DNA from 2 places in the Streptomyces halobius genome. Region 2 is predicted to be linked to the other one. Evidence: riboswitches for the same ligand, from Rfam matches in the RefSeq annotation. Region 2 holds a riboswitch; the other holds the start of a gene.
The links. Region 2 has a riboswitch for S-adenosylmethionine ahead of thrC (threonine synthase). Riboswitches for the same ligand answer to the same signal wherever they lie in the genome.
Positions count from the first base shown of each region.

Region 1: another riboswitch for S-adenosylmethionine. It lies ahead of K9S39_RS32210 (aminotransferase class V-fold PLP-dependent enzyme); the one in region 2 lies ahead of thrC (threonine synthase).

Region 1 is NZ_CP086322.1:7,094,249-7,101,366, reverse strand. Features, by position in the region: gene K9S39_RS32235 (C40 family peptidase) at 1-213, opposite strand, end outside; gene K9S39_RS32230 (NYN domain-containing protein) at 494-1,867, opposite strand; gene K9S39_RS32225 (hypothetical protein) at 1,886-2,125, opposite strand; gene K9S39_RS32220 (rhomboid family intramembrane serine protease) at 2,409-3,089, shown strand; gene K9S39_RS32215 (Lrp/AsnC family transcriptional regulator) at 3,086-3,367, shown strand; gene K9S39_RS32210 (aminotransferase class V-fold PLP-dependent enzyme) at 3,613-5,043, opposite strand; SAM riboswitch class IV at 5,225-5,342, opposite strand; gene trpD (anthranilate phosphoribosyltransferase) at 5,438-6,502, opposite strand; gene qcrB (cytochrome bc1 complex cytochrome b subunit) at 6,636-7,118, opposite strand, start outside.
Region 2 is NZ_CP086322.1:4,122,999-4,130,116, forward strand. Features, by position in the region: gene groL (chaperonin GroEL) at 132-1,757, opposite strand; gene K9S39_RS18650 (cold-shock protein) at 2,054-2,257, opposite strand; gene K9S39_RS18655 (MoaD/ThiS family protein) at 2,671-2,949, opposite strand; gene thrC (threonine synthase) at 3,002-4,306, opposite strand; SAM riboswitch class I at 4,324-4,481, opposite strand; gene K9S39_RS18665 (glucosyl-3-phosphoglycerate synthase) at 4,656-5,621, shown strand; gene K9S39_RS18670 (alpha,alpha-trehalose-phosphate synthase (UDP-forming)) at 5,669-7,118, shown strand, end outside.

The DNA of each region.
Region 1 (7,118 bases), 3.0 Mb from region 2:
CTGGTCCTGCTCCTCCTTGACGCCGTTGTACTTCTCGGTCGCCGCCTCCGCCTCCTCGTAGAGCTTGTCGACCTTGGCCTTGACGTCCTTCTTGGACTGTGCCGGGTCGGCCTGGGCGGCCTGGGACGAGAGGGCGACGGCCGCGGCTGCGGTCGCGGTGAGCACGGTGACGCGAGTGCGGCTCGGCTGCTTGGGTCGACGGTGGGACGCCACGGGGGCGAGCTCCTTCTTCCTCCAGCCGCCTACCGGGAAGTGGGGGTAAGGCCCCGGCTCCGCGCGAACGCCGCGGACTCGGCGGTTCCTTCACTGACCATCCCGGTTGGATAATCATCTGCATGAAGGATCGAGGCCCGACCTTAGTAACCGAGTTATGATCGCTTCAAATCCTCACAGGAAAAAAATGCCTCACGCGGCTCATCCTTTACCAACATCACACTGGCAGTGAGTGCAAGTTGACGCTCAGAGACGGCCCGTAGGGGACATATCGCCCAGGTCAGGTGCGGGCAAGTCGCTTGAGGAGCAGGGCCGATGCGACCGGCCGCGCGCCGGCCTTCGCCACACCGTCGGCCACTTCCCGGTCCGTGGAGACCACGACGACCGGACGGCCGGGCGGTTCGGCCCTTACCAGCTGACGAATCAACTCATCGGCCGTTACGCCCGGTTTGCTGAACAGCACCCGCACCCCGCGCGGCGGCGCGAGCAGCACCGGCGCCGCCAGCTCCGCACCGTCGAAAACACAGGTCATCTCCGCGCCGGTCTGCGCCGCCAGCACCGCGAGCCCGCCCAGCAGCCGCAGCCGCTGTTTGTCCAAGGGCATGGTGGGATAGCCGGTTTTGGTGACGTTGTAGCCGTCCACCACCAAATGCGCCTGCGGCAGGGCCAGAAGCTGGTCGAGCAGCGCCGGGTCCGTCTCCGACAGCGCGCGTGTCGCGATGTCCTTCGGCGTCATCTTGCCCGGCGCCACCGCGTCGACGGTGTCCGCCGGATGCACGCTCGCGGGCGGCAGCGCCAGCTCGCGGCGCAGCCCCTGGGCCGCGTCCAGCACCGTGTCCAGCAGCAGCCGCAGCCGCATGTCCTCGACGCTGCGGCCCTCGCGAGCGGCCCGCCGGCTGGTCTCCAACGCCGCCTCGACCTCGGCGACCCGGGCCTTGAGCCGGCGCACCTCGCTGTCCGTCGCGGTCTTCTCCGTCGCGGCCTGGGACCGCTGGGCCTCCAGCGCGGCCTCGGCCTTGCGCACCGCGGCCTCACCGCGCTTGACGTCGCTCTGCGCCCTGCGCAGCTTGCGCTGCAGCGACTCGTTCTCCTTGCGGACGGCGTCCAGGTCGCCCCGGATCCGCTCGGCATCCGCACGGGCCTCCGTACGCGCCCGCGCCAGCTCCTCGCGCAGCCGGTTCAGCTCCCGCTCGGCCTCCTGGCCGGCCCGCTCGGCGCGGGCCCGCTGGGCCTCCTCACCGGCCGCCGCGACCAGCTTGACCCAGCCTTCGGGACGCAGCACATAGGCGGCCGCGGCGACATCCAACGGGTCGGCGGCCGCGGGCGCGGTGCCCCCGTCCAGCGCCTCGGCGAGCTCCGGCTGGGCCTCGCGGAGCTTGCCGGCGATCCGCTGCCGGAAGACCGGGTCGCTCTCCAGCGCGGCGGCCATCGCGTTCCCCGCGAACTTGGCCCGGCGGGTCGGGGTGAAACGGGCGTACTGCCGCAAGGGGGGCGGCAGTTCGGCGACGGTCAGGCCGCCGAACGACTCCGCGGTGAGCGCCACGACCCGGCGCCGTACGCCCTCCGGCAGCGGACGGTCGAGCACCTCGTCGGCCGCACCCTCGGATGCGTCGACAGGCTCCGCTCCCCGCTCCCTTTCCGGACGTTCCACCACGGCTGCATCGCTCCGATCTCAGGCGCTCGCGCCCGGCCGGTCCACCAGCTCGACCTGGTCGACCGCGTTGCACCAGCGGCAGCGCACGGACTCGATGCTCTCGGTGAGCACGTCGCGCTCCTCCACCTTCGGCTCCCCCGCCAGGTCCAGGTGGACGTACTCCACGACCTTGGAACGGCGGGTCACATCGAAACGCGTGAGGTTGCCGCACAGCGTGCAACGCCACCGGGTTTCGGCCGTCGGCAGGGGAACAGCCATCGTCTCGTCCTCTTTCGTGCTCGTCGATCTCGTGCTGCTGCGCGGTTCACGCGGTACGCCGTCGGACTGCGGAAGTACGCAAAGTACTGCCTGTAACCCTACGGCCTGACGGCGGGCGGGTGCGGGCGCTGCCCAGGACGCGGGACGCGGCGAGGCGCTCTGTCCCGATTGCCCGGCATTGAGTCATGATCACCTCATGACGGCGCCGTCCCCCTTCTTCCGTTCCCCCGGCTTCCCCCGGCCGCCCCGTCCGGCCAGATCCCTGACCTCGGTGTTCTCCCGGATGACGCATCTGCTGACCGCCCTGTGCTGCGCACTCTTCGTCATCGGCCCCGCCTCGGGCCTCACCCGGATATACGGCACCGGCGATGCCCTGCTGCACGCCCAGACCGCCTATTTCGAGCGCTGGGGTGTGATCCCGGCCGACCTGTGGAGCGGCTCGGTACGGGCCCTGGTCACCCCGCTGACCGCGCTGTTCGTGCACGGCAGCTGGCTGCACCTGCTCGGCAACATGCTGTTCCTGTACGTCTTCGGAGCCATGACCGAGCAGCGGATGGGCCGGCTGCCGTTCCTCGCCTTCTACCTCGGCACCGGCTATCTGGCACTGCTCGGCTACGCCGCCGCGCACGCCACCTCCGGCCAGACCCTGGTCGGCGCCTCCGGCTCGATCTCCGGCATCCTGGGCGCCTTCCTCTACCTCTTCCCCAGGGCCCGGGTGACCAGCGTCTTCCCGTTCCTGTTCTTCCTGCCGCTGCGCTTCCCCGCCTGGATCGTGCTGCTCTTCTGGTTCGTCCTGCAGTGGCAGGCCGCGCAGGACGACCCCAACGGCCCCGGAGTCGCCTACCTGGCGCATGTGGTCGGCTTCGCGCTCGGCTTCCTGTACGCATGGGTCCGCTACGGGAGGGATAGTGTGGTGCCCACCAGGGGAAACGACCCGGCCACCGAGGGAGAGAGCCAGCCGTGATCACGTCGATCGTGCTCATCAAGACCAGCGTGGACCAGATCCCGGAGATCGCCGAGAAGATCGCCGCGCTGGAGGGGGTCAGCGAGGTGTATTCGGTTACCGGGGCGCACGACTTGATCGCCATGGTGAGGGTCGCCGAGCACGACGAGCTCGCGGATGTCATCCCCGGCCGGATCAGCAGGATCCCGGGCGTCGTCTCGACCGAGACGCATATCGCGTTTCGGACGTATTCGCAGCATGACTTGGAGGCGGCGTTCGCCATCGGCTTGGACGCGTAGCGTCCGAGCCCCACGTTTTCGGCTGTCCGCTGCGCTTTGCCCGAGCCGACGTTCCGGCTGTCCCGCCGTGCTGGTTGCGCCGGCGGCGAGCCTGCGCCGTCTTCGGCCTCCCCGCCGTGAGAGGTGCGCCTGCGGCGGGGGTTCGCCGACGTTTCCGGCTTCCCCGCCGCGGGGTGTTTCGCCGTTGCTCCCCCACTGCCCGAACGGCGTGGAGGAGCAACGGCGGGACAGCCAAAGACGTCGGCTCAGGCAAAGCGCAGCGGAACGCAACGGCCGTCCTGCGTGCCGTACTTCCAGCGCGCACCGTCGGCGACCAACTCCCCGACCGCCCGGACGAACCGCTCCACATGTTCGTCCGGCGTCCCGGCGCCGAAGCTCACCCGGATCGCGTTCAGCGACTTCTCGCCGGGGGCGGCCTCCGGGGCGCCGCACTCCCCCGGTTCCTCCGGCGCGCTGCCCAGCAGGGTCCGCACGAGCGGATGCGCGCAGAACAGGCCGTCGCGCACGCCGATGCCGTACTCCGCGGACAGCGCAGCCGCAAAGTGCGAGCTGTTCCACCCCTCGACGACGAAGGAGAGGACACCCACCCGCGCCGCGTCCTCGCCGAAGAGCGAGAGGACGCGCACCTCGGGCACCTCGGCCAGGCCCTCCCGGAGCCGGGTGATCAGCTGCTGCTCGCGCGCGACCAGGCCGTCGAACCCGGCCTCGGTCAGCGCCTGGCAGGCGGCGGCGATGGCGTACGCGCCGATGACGTTGGGCGAGCCGGCCTCGTGCCGGGCCGCGGTGGTGTGCCACTCGACGTCCACGCCGCCGTCCGTACGGCGGGCCACCGTGCGGCTCGCGCCGCCGCCCGCGAGATACGGCTCGGCCGCCTGCAGCCAGTCCGCCCGGCCGGCCAGCACACCGGCCCCGAACGGCGCGTACAGCTTGTGACCGGAGAAGGCGACCCAGTCGACGTCCAGTTCGGTGATGTCGACGGGGTGGTGGGGCGCCAGCTGCGCGGCGTCGAGCACGATGCGGGCGCCGTGCGCGTGGGCGGCGGCGGCCAGCTCCTTGACGGGCCAGAGCTCACCGGTGACGTTCGAAGCGCCGGTGACGCACACCAGCGCGGGGCCGTAGGGGTCGCGTGCGGCCAGCGCCTGCTCCAGGGTGTCCACCGCCTGCTGCGGGGTGCGCGGTGCGTTCAGGTAGGTCACGGCGGTGTCCGGGCGCCGCTCCCACGGCAGCAGCGAGGCGTGGTGCTCGGTCTCGAAGACGAACACCCGGGTGCGGTCCGGGAGTGCGGACGCGAGGAGGTTGAGGGAGTCGGTGGTGGAGCGGGTGAAGACGACCTGGTCGCCCTCCCGTCGCCCCCCACCACCCTTGCCCGACGGGGCTTCGCCCCGGCCCCCTTCGATGCGGCAGCCGAGGAAGGCGGCGATGGTGGCGCGGCTGTTCTCGAAGAGGTCGGTGGAGAGCTGCGAGAGGTATCCGGCGCCGCGGTGCACGCTGCCGTAGTAGGGCGCGTAGGCGGCGACGTCGTCCCAGACCCGTTGCAGCGCCGGCGCGCTGGCGGCGTAGTCCAGCGCGGCGTAGTCGACTTCGCCGCCGGTCACGAGCGGGACGCGGACATCCCTTCCCAGAACCGGCAGCGGGGCACAAACGGAACGGTCGGCGGCAACAGCGGAAACAGGCATGGCGATCTCCCGTAAGAGGTAAGCGAATTCGCTGCGGACGCACGCGTGCAGGGGTGTGACAAGGGCAGGGCGTGGCGCCGCAGCGTGGAGAGAAAAAGGGTGCGGAAAAGGGGCCGTCGGCCCTATCGCATTCGCTGAATCACGGAAGGAGCTCCCTCGAAGACCAGGATCCCTGGCGAGGGATCCGCGCTTGCCGCAGACCTCGCTGCCTGCGGCCCGGTCATCACCCGGGGCACCCCGCCACGGAAGGAGGGTTGCCGGACAGCGGGCCGGGGCCTGTCGCACTGTCACTCGTGACCTGCGCAGAATCATGCCACAAGAGCGTTTACGCGCAAGGGCCCAGTCCGTATGGCGGACTGGGCCCTGCGTCACATGCGGCGCGGCGCCGCTCCGCTCACCGGTTGCTGGCGGCCACCCAGCGCTCCAGCGCCCGCTTCGCCGCCCCGGAGTCGACCGACTCGGCGGCCTTCTCGACACCCGCCCGGATCTGCTCCGCGAGCGGGGCGTCCGTGGGCTCCAAGGCCACCAGCGCCGCCGCGGAGTTCAGCAGCACCGCGTCCCGCACCGGCCCGGTCTCGCCGTCCAGCACCCGGCGCGCCACATCCGCGTTGTACGACGCGTCCGCGCCGCGCAGCGCCTCCACCGGCACCAGGGGGATCCCGGCGTCCCGGGGGTCGAAGGACTCCTCGCGCACCGTGCCGTCCCGAACGATCCACACCCGGGAGGTCGCCGTCGTCGTCAGCTCGTCCAGGCCGTCGTCCCCGCGGAACACCAGGGCCGACGAGCCGCGCTCGGCGAGCACCCCGGCCAGGATCGGCGCCATCCGGGTGTCCGCGACACCGGTGGCCTGGGCCCGGACCTTCGCCGGGTTGGTCAGCGGGCCCAGCACATTGAAGGTCGTACGGATGCCGAGCTGGCCCCGGGCGGGGGCGACATGCCGCAGCGCGGGATGGAACCTCACCGCGAAGCAGAAGGTGATGCCGGCTTCCTCGGCGACCTCGGTGACCCGCTCCGGGGTGAGATCGAGGTTGACGCCGAGCTTCTCCAGGACGTCGGAGGCGCCGCTGGCGGACGACGCGGCGCGGTTGCCGTGCTTGACGACCTTCGCGCCGGTACCGGCCACCACGATCGACGACATGGTGGAGATGTTGACGGTCTTGGCGCCGTCGCCGCCGGTGCCGACGATGTCCACGCTCGGCCCCGGCACCTCGATCAGCCGGGCGTGTTCGTACATGGCCCGGACGAGGCCGGAGATCTCGGCGACGGTTTCGCCCTTGGCCCGCAGGGCCACCGCGAAGCCGGCGATCTGGGCGTCGCCGGCCTCGCCCCGCATGATCCTGTCCATCGCCCAGGCGGTGTCGTCCGCGGTGAGGTCCCGGCCGTCGAGCAGGGCGTTCAGGAGGCCCGGCCAGGTGTGGGCCGCCACGCCGTCGCCGCCTACCGGGGTCACCGCGTTCATGGTCCACACTCCTGGTTCGTCTCCTGCTCTCACCGTCACCCTACCGACCCCCGGACACGCCGGAGGGCCCCGTCCGAACGACGGACGGGGCCCTCTGGGTGGCGTTGCCTACGGTGCCGAGGCGCCGCGGTGATCAGTGGTGGCCGTGGCCGCTGGTGATCTCCTGGTACTCCTCCACCGCGGCCTTCGGGATGACATTGTCCTTCCCGTAGTAGCCCTGGGAGAGCTTGGCGCGCAGCTTCTGCCTCCGGGTGATCTTCCGCTTGACGCCGTTCTCGTCGACCTCCGGGCCGAGCTCGATCGGCTCGGGCTGCTCGTGCTGGGTGAGCACATGCAGCTGCTCCTGGTCGAGCGGCTCGTGGACCTCGATGAACTCACCGTGCGGCAGCCGCTTGATGACCCCGGACTCGCGTCCGTGCAGCACCTTGTCCCGGTCGCGCCGCTGCAGACCCATGCAGATCCGCTTGGTGGCGATGAAGGCCAGCACCGGCCCGGCGAAGAACGCGATCCGGACGAACCAGGTGATGGAATTGATCGACAGGTGGAAGTGCGTCGCCCACAGGTCGTTACCGCCACCGACCAGCATCACGAAGTACGCGACCAGCCAGGCCACACC
Region 2 (7,118 bases):
GGCACACCCGGCATCGCGCACGCCCCCGTCACTCCACTCCACCCCGCCTCGCCCCAAAAAGCCGTCGGGGCGGCACCCCCCGCAAAGAGGGTGCCGCCCCGACGGACGTGCGGACAGTCGATCCCGGAGGATCAGAAGTCCATGTCACCGCCCGGCATGCCGCCCGGAGCGCCCGCGGCAGCGGCCTTCTCCGGCTTGTCGGCGATGACGGCCTCGGTGGTGAGGAACAGCGCGGCGATGGAGGCGGCGTTCTGCAGGGCGGAACGCGTCACCTTCGCCGGGTCGATGATGCCCTCGGCGATCATGTCGACGTACTCACCGGTCGCGGCGTTCAGACCGTGCCCCGGGGTCAGGTTGCGCACCTTCTCCACGATGACGCCGCCCTCAAGGCCGGCGTTCACCGAGATCTGCTTCAGCGGGGCCTCCAGGGCCAGCTTCACAGCGGCGGCACCGGTGGCCTCGTCGCCCTCCAGCTCCAGCTTCTCGAAGACCGAGGACGCCTGCAGCAGGGCCACGCCACCACCGGCGACGATGCCCTCCTCGACGGCCGCCTTCGCATTGCGCACGGCGTCCTCGATGCGGTGCTTGCGCTCCTTGAGCTCGACCTCGGTCGCGGCACCGGCCTTGATGACGGCCACGCCGCCGGCCAGCTTCGCCAGACGCTCCTGGAGCTTCTCGCGGTCGTAGTCCGAGTCGCTGTTCTCGATCTCGGCGCGGATCTGGTTGACGCGGCCCTGGACCTGGTCGCTGTCACCGGCACCGTCGACGATGGTGGTCTCGTCCTTGGTGATGACGACCTTGCGGGCGCGGCCCAGCAGGTCGAGACCGGCGTTCTCCAGCTTGAGGCCGACCTCCTCGGAGATGACGGTGCCACCGGTGAGGATGGCGATGTCACCGAGCATGGCCTTGCGGCGGTCGCCGAAGCCCGGGGCCTTGACGGCGACGGACTTGAAGGTGCCACGGATCTTGTTGACGACCAGGGTCGACAGGGCCTCGCCCTCGACGTCCTCGGCGATGATCAGCAGCGGCTTGCCGGACTGCATGACCTTCTCCAGGAGCGGCAGCAGGTCCTTCACGTTGCCGATCTTGGAGTTGACGATGAGGATGTACGGGTCGTCGAGCGCGGCCTCCATGCGCTCCATGTCGGTCGCGAAGTACGCCGAGATGTAGCCCTTGTCGAAGCGCATACCCTCGGTGAGCTCCAGCTCCAGACCGAAGGTCTGGGACTCCTCGACGGTGATGACGCCTTCCTTGCCGACCTTGTCCATCGCCTCGGCGATGAGCTCGCCGATCTGGGTGTCGGCGGCGGAGATGGAGGCGGTGGAGGCGATCTGCTCCTTGGTCTCCACATCCTTCGCCTGCTCCAGCAGAGCGGCGGAGACGGCCTCGGTGGCCGCCTCGATACCGCGCTTGAGCGCCATCGGGTTGGCGCCGGCGGCGACGTTGCGCAGGCCCTCCTTGACCAGCGCCTGGGCCAGGACGGTCGCGGTCGTCGTGCCGTCACCGGCGACGTCGTCCGTCTTCTTCGCGACCTCCTTGACCAGCTCGGCACCGATCTTCTCGTACGCGTCCTCGAGCTCGATCTCCTTGGCGATGGACACACCATCGTTGGTGATCGTGGGGGCACCCCACTTCTTCTCGAGGACGACGTTACGGCCCTTGGGGCCGAGGGTGACCTTGACGGCGTCGGCGAGCTGGTTCATCCCGCGCTCGAGACCGCGCCGTGCCTCCTCGTCGAACGCGATGATCTTGGCCATGTGAAGTGGTCCTCCCGGACAGGGGTGGATTGCTCCGGACCGCGCCGGCGCCCGCGACGGACGGTCTGCGAGCCTGCGGTTCCTTGCCCCACCGGCCTGCCGACCTCACCGAGTCGGTCCTGATCTGTCACTCTCACCCGGAGAGTGCTAACGCAATGATTAGCACTCGGGGCCATCGAGTGCAAGCGGCTACGACGGGCGGGCACAAGCGGCCTGAACGGCGGGCACCGGGATACGCAGAAGACCCGCACCCCAGCAGGGCGCGGGTCTCCACAACGCTGCAGTCGGTCGGCGCTTCAGGCCGTCACCCGGACCATGTCCGCCTGCGGCCCCTTCTGGCCCTGCGAGATTTCGAACTCGACCCGCTGCCCCTCCTCAAGGGTGCGGTAGCCGTCCATCTGAATCGCGCTGTAGTGGACGAAAACATCCGCACCACCGTCGACCGCGATGAAGCCGTACCCCTTCTCCGCGTTGAACCACTTGACGGTGCCCTGAGCCATGCCTAACTCCCCTATTACTGGCCCTTGCACAGGACCGCACTCCGCGGACCCGGGTCAGACCTCACCCCTTGAATGGCCTGTGGGGTGTGCGCCGGAACGCGTCGACCGCCGCTGAATGTATCTGCCTCGATGCCCAGCGCAACAGGTCAATCGGACGAGAATTCCGGCGACGAGGAATCGGCAATATGCCGCGAACTCCCGTTATTCCCGGGCAAGTCGGGCCGGGCATAACGCGCATAGTCGACAAATATCGCACACGCTTTGGACGCAACTCACCGCGGTCTCATATGCGTTCGGCACGCGCACGGAGAGGGATCGCCATGATGGTAGCGCCTTTCGAAACATGGAATTACCCCGTCCGCTTTGCTGCGTACGGGGTAATTCCAGTCAGGCGACGGAGGGGATGGCTTGAATCAGCACCCTCCGGCCACCGCCGGAATGATCGAGATACCGGTGCCGTCCGGCGTCGGCGTCTCCAGACCCTGTTCAAAACGGACGTCGTCGTCGTTGACGTACACGTTCACGAAGCGGCGCAGCTTGCCCGCGTCGTCCAGCACACGGGCCGCGATGCCCTGGTGGTTCGTCTCCAGATCGGCGATGACCTCGGAGAGGGTCGCGCCCTCGGCGGTGACCTCGGCCTCGCCGCCGGTGTACGTGCGGAGGATGGTGGGGATGCGGACCTTGACGCTCATGGGTTCTGCCTTCCAGCGGGGTGCGAGGAGTACGAGGTGCGGGTTCGGGGGCTCAGCCGGCCAGGCCGGCCGCGCGGAACGCGTCCAGGCTCGGACTGATGGTGGCCGTGGGCCCGGTGGTCGGAGCGACGGCGTCAAGCGTCTTGAGGCCGTCACCGGTGTTCAGGACGACGGTGGTCAGGGACGGGTCGAGCACACCGTTCTCGATGAGCTTCTTCGTCACGCCGACGGTCACACCGCCCGCGGTCTCCGCGAAGATCCCCTCCGTCCGGGCCAGCAGCTTGATCGCGTCCACGACCTGTGCGTCGTTGACATCCTCCACCGCACCGCCCGTACGGCGCGCGATGTCGAGAACATACGGCCCGTCGGCCGGGTTGCCGATCGCCAGCGACTTGGCGATGGTGTTCGGCTTCTGGGGCCGTACGACGTCGTGGCCCGCCTTGAAGGCCGTCGACACCGGCGAGCAGCCCTCCGCCTGGGCGCCGAAGATCTTGTACGGCCTGTCCTCGACCAGGCCGAGCTTGATCAGCTCCTTCAGCCCCTTGTCGATCTTGGTGAGCTGCGAGCCCGAGGCGATCGGGATGACGATCTGGTCCGGCAGCCGCCAGCCCAGCTGCTCGCAGATCTCGTACGCGAGCGTCTTGGAACCCTCGCCGTAGTAGGGGCGCAGGTTGACGTTGACGAAGCCCCAGCCCTCGCCCAGCGGGTCGCCGATGAGTTCCGAGCAGAAGCGGTTGACGTCGTCGTAGTTGCCCTCGATGCCGACCAGGTCGCCGCCGTAGACCGCGGCCATGACGACCTTGCCGGCCTCCAGGTCGTGCGGGATGAAGACACAGGACTTGAAGCCGGCGCGCCGGGCCGCGGCGCCGACCGCGCCCGCGAGGTTGCCGGTCGAGGAGCAGGAGAGAGTGGTGAAGCCGAAGGCGCGGGCGGCCTCGACGGCGATGGCGACGACGCGGTCCTTGAAGGAGTGCGTCGGGTTGCCGGAGTCGTCCTTGACGTGCAGACCGCCGGTGACGCCCAGCTCGCGGGCGAGGTTGTCGGCCTTGACCAGTTTGGTGAAGCCGGGGTTGAGGTTGGGCTTGTCGGCGACGTCGGCGGGGACGGGCAGCAGCGGGGCGTAGCGCCAGATGTTGTCCGGGCCGGCCTCGATCCGCTTCCGCAGGGCTTCTGTGTGATCCGGCCCGCCGGTCGGCAGGTCGTATGCCACTTCGAGCGGCCCGAAACATTCCTGGCAGGCGAAGAGGGGACCGAGATCGAAACGCTGTCCGCACTCGCGGCAGGACAGCGCGGCGGCGGGCCCAAGAGCGACGGTGGAGGTGCTTGCGGACGTGCTTTCGGTGACTTGCACAGCCATGGAGGCGAGGCCCTTTCTCCTCATCTTCCTCGAGGCGCATCTCGCCACGAGACGGATTTGGCACCTTCCCTAGCCGGGAGCCTCGCGCGCGCTAGTAGCTGCACTGCGGCGGAGACCGGCTGGAGGGTTGCCGGGGCTTCAACGGGCCGTATCCCTCTGCCCCTCTGGATGAGCGGTATGGCGCTGGGCCGAAACCCAGGCGTTTATGGCGCGGTGCCCCCGACATGCGACGGTCATCCGCGTTGTTCAAGACTGTAACCGAAGGCACTGACAGTTGAGATAGTCGTCCGATCCGCGAGATGGATCACATACCGGCCCCCAACCGGGTGGCCACCGAGGAGTCGTAGACGTGCTGGAAGAGGTGGAGCGCTGGCTCAGCAGCCGCTCCTGGTCCGCGGCCGACCGCCCGCTCGGCCGGCTGCTGGACGCCAAGCGGCAGACCGGCCGGACGGTCAGCGTAGTGCTGCCCGCGCTCGACGAGGAGGCGACCGTCGGGGTGATCGTCGCGGCGATCCGCGGTGAGCTGATGACGGAGACGGTGCCGCTCGTCGACGAGCTGGTGGTGCTGGACTCGGGGTCCACCGACCGGACGGCCGAGGTCGCGGCGGCGGCCGGCGCGCGGGTCGTCCACCGGGACGGCGTCCTGCCGCGGATCCCGGCCCTCCCCGGCAAGGGCGAGGTGCTGTGGCGCTCGCTGCTCGTCACCGGCGGCGACATCATCTGTTTCGTCGACGCCGATCTGCGGGAGTTCTCGTCCTCCTTCGTCTCCGGGATCGTCGGACCGCTGCTCACCGATCCGGACATCCAGTTTGTGAAGGCGATGTACGACCGACCGCTGGAGGCCGGGTTCGGGGGGCCCGCGGGGGCCGGCCAGGGGGGCCGGGTGACCGAGCTGGTCGCCCGCCCGCTGCTCAATCTGCACTGGCCGCAGCTGGCCGGCTTCGTGCAGCCGCTCGGCGGTGAGTACGCGGCCCGTCGCTCGCTTCTGGAGCGGCTGCCGTTCCCGGTCGGCTACGGCGTGGAGCTGGGCCTGCTGGTCGACGCGCTGCACACGGTCGGCCTCGATGCGCTGGCGCAGGTCGATGTGGGGGTGCGCAAGCATCGTCACCAGGGCGGTCAGGCCCTCGGCCGGATGGCCGCCGCGATCTACCGCACCGCCCAACTCCGCCTCACCCGAGGACACTTGGTGCGCCCACGGCTCACCCAGTTCGACCGGGGCGAGAACGGTTTCATCGCCCGCACGACCGAGGTGGACACCGAGGAGCGCCCTCCGATGGCCGAAATTCCCGAGTACGCGAGGCGGCGCGCGGCATGACCGGCGGCGTACGTTTGCGCGGTTGTGCCGCGGGTTAATCTCGCGGCATGGCCTCCGAGCGCAGTGGTGCCCAGGTACTCGTCGCGTCCAACCGCGGTCCGGTCTCGTACGCCCTGGGGGCGGACGGCGCGCTGTCCGCCAAGCGGGGCGGCGGCGGGCTGGTCTCGGGGCTGTCGGCCATCGGGCCCGGCACGGCTGCGCTGTGGGTGTGTGCCGCGCTGGGTGACGGTGACCGGGAGGCGGTACGGCGGAGCGGTGGCGCGCTGGATCCGGGCGACACCGGCGGACAGCGTGTCCGGATGCTGGACATTCCGGCGGAGGTGTACGCCGCCGCCTATAACGGCGTCGCGAACTCCGTGCTGTGGTTCGTCCACCACATGCTCTACCGGACGCCGATGGAGCCGATCTTCGACGCGGAGTTCCGCGCGCAGTGGTCGGCGTACGAGCACTACAACACGGCGTTCGCGGACGCGCTGGCCGATGCGGCGGCACCGAGCGCGGCGGTCCTGGTGCAGGACTACCACCTGGCGCTGGTGCCGGGGATGCTCCGCGACCGCCGTCCCGACCTGCGGATCGCGCACTTCTCGCATACGCCGTGGGCGCCGCCCGAGTACTTCGCGATGCTGCCCGACGACATCCAGCGGAAGCTGGCGGTGGGGATCCTCGGCGCGGACCGGGCGAACTTCCTGACCGAGCGGTGGGCGCGGGCGTTCATGGGCTGCGCCCGGCAGGCGCTCGGCACGGACTGCGACGCCTACTGGCCGCGCGACGGGGCGCCGTACGTCGTCTCGACGCCGCCGGCGCACAAGCCGCGCCGGACCGGGATCGGGGTGCACGGTCTCGGCGCCGACGCAGGCTTTCTGCGGGAGCGGGCGCACCGGCCGGACGTCGACGAGCGGATGGCGACGCTGCGGGAGCAGATCGGCGGGACGGACCGCAGGACGATCGTGCGGGTCGACCGCACCGAACTGTCCAAGAACATCGTGCGGGGGCTGCTGGCGTACCGGCGGCTGCTGGCCGACCGTCCCGAGTGGCACGAACGGGTGGTGCACATCGCGTTCGCCTACCCCTCGCGGCAGGATCTGGCCGTCTACCGGGAGTACACCGCGCAGGTCGGCCGGCTGGCCGAGGAGATCAACGCGGAGTACGGCACGGTGGATTGGCAGCCGGTCGAGCTGCACGTCAAGGACGACTTCGCCCGGTCGCTGGCCGCCTATCGGCTCGCGGACGTGGCGCTGGTGAACCCGATCCGGGACGGGATGAATCTGGTCGCGAAGGAGATCCCGGTGGTGTCCGACGACGGGTGCGCGCTGGTGCTGTCACGGGAGGCAGGGGCGTACGCGGAGCTCGGCCAGGACGCCCTCGTCGTCAATCCGTACGACATCGCCGCCACCGCGGACGCCCTGCACACGGCGCTGTCGATGGACCACGGCGAGCGCGCCGAACGCACCGCGCGGCTGGCCGCGGCCGCCACCGCGCTGCCACCGGACCGGTGGT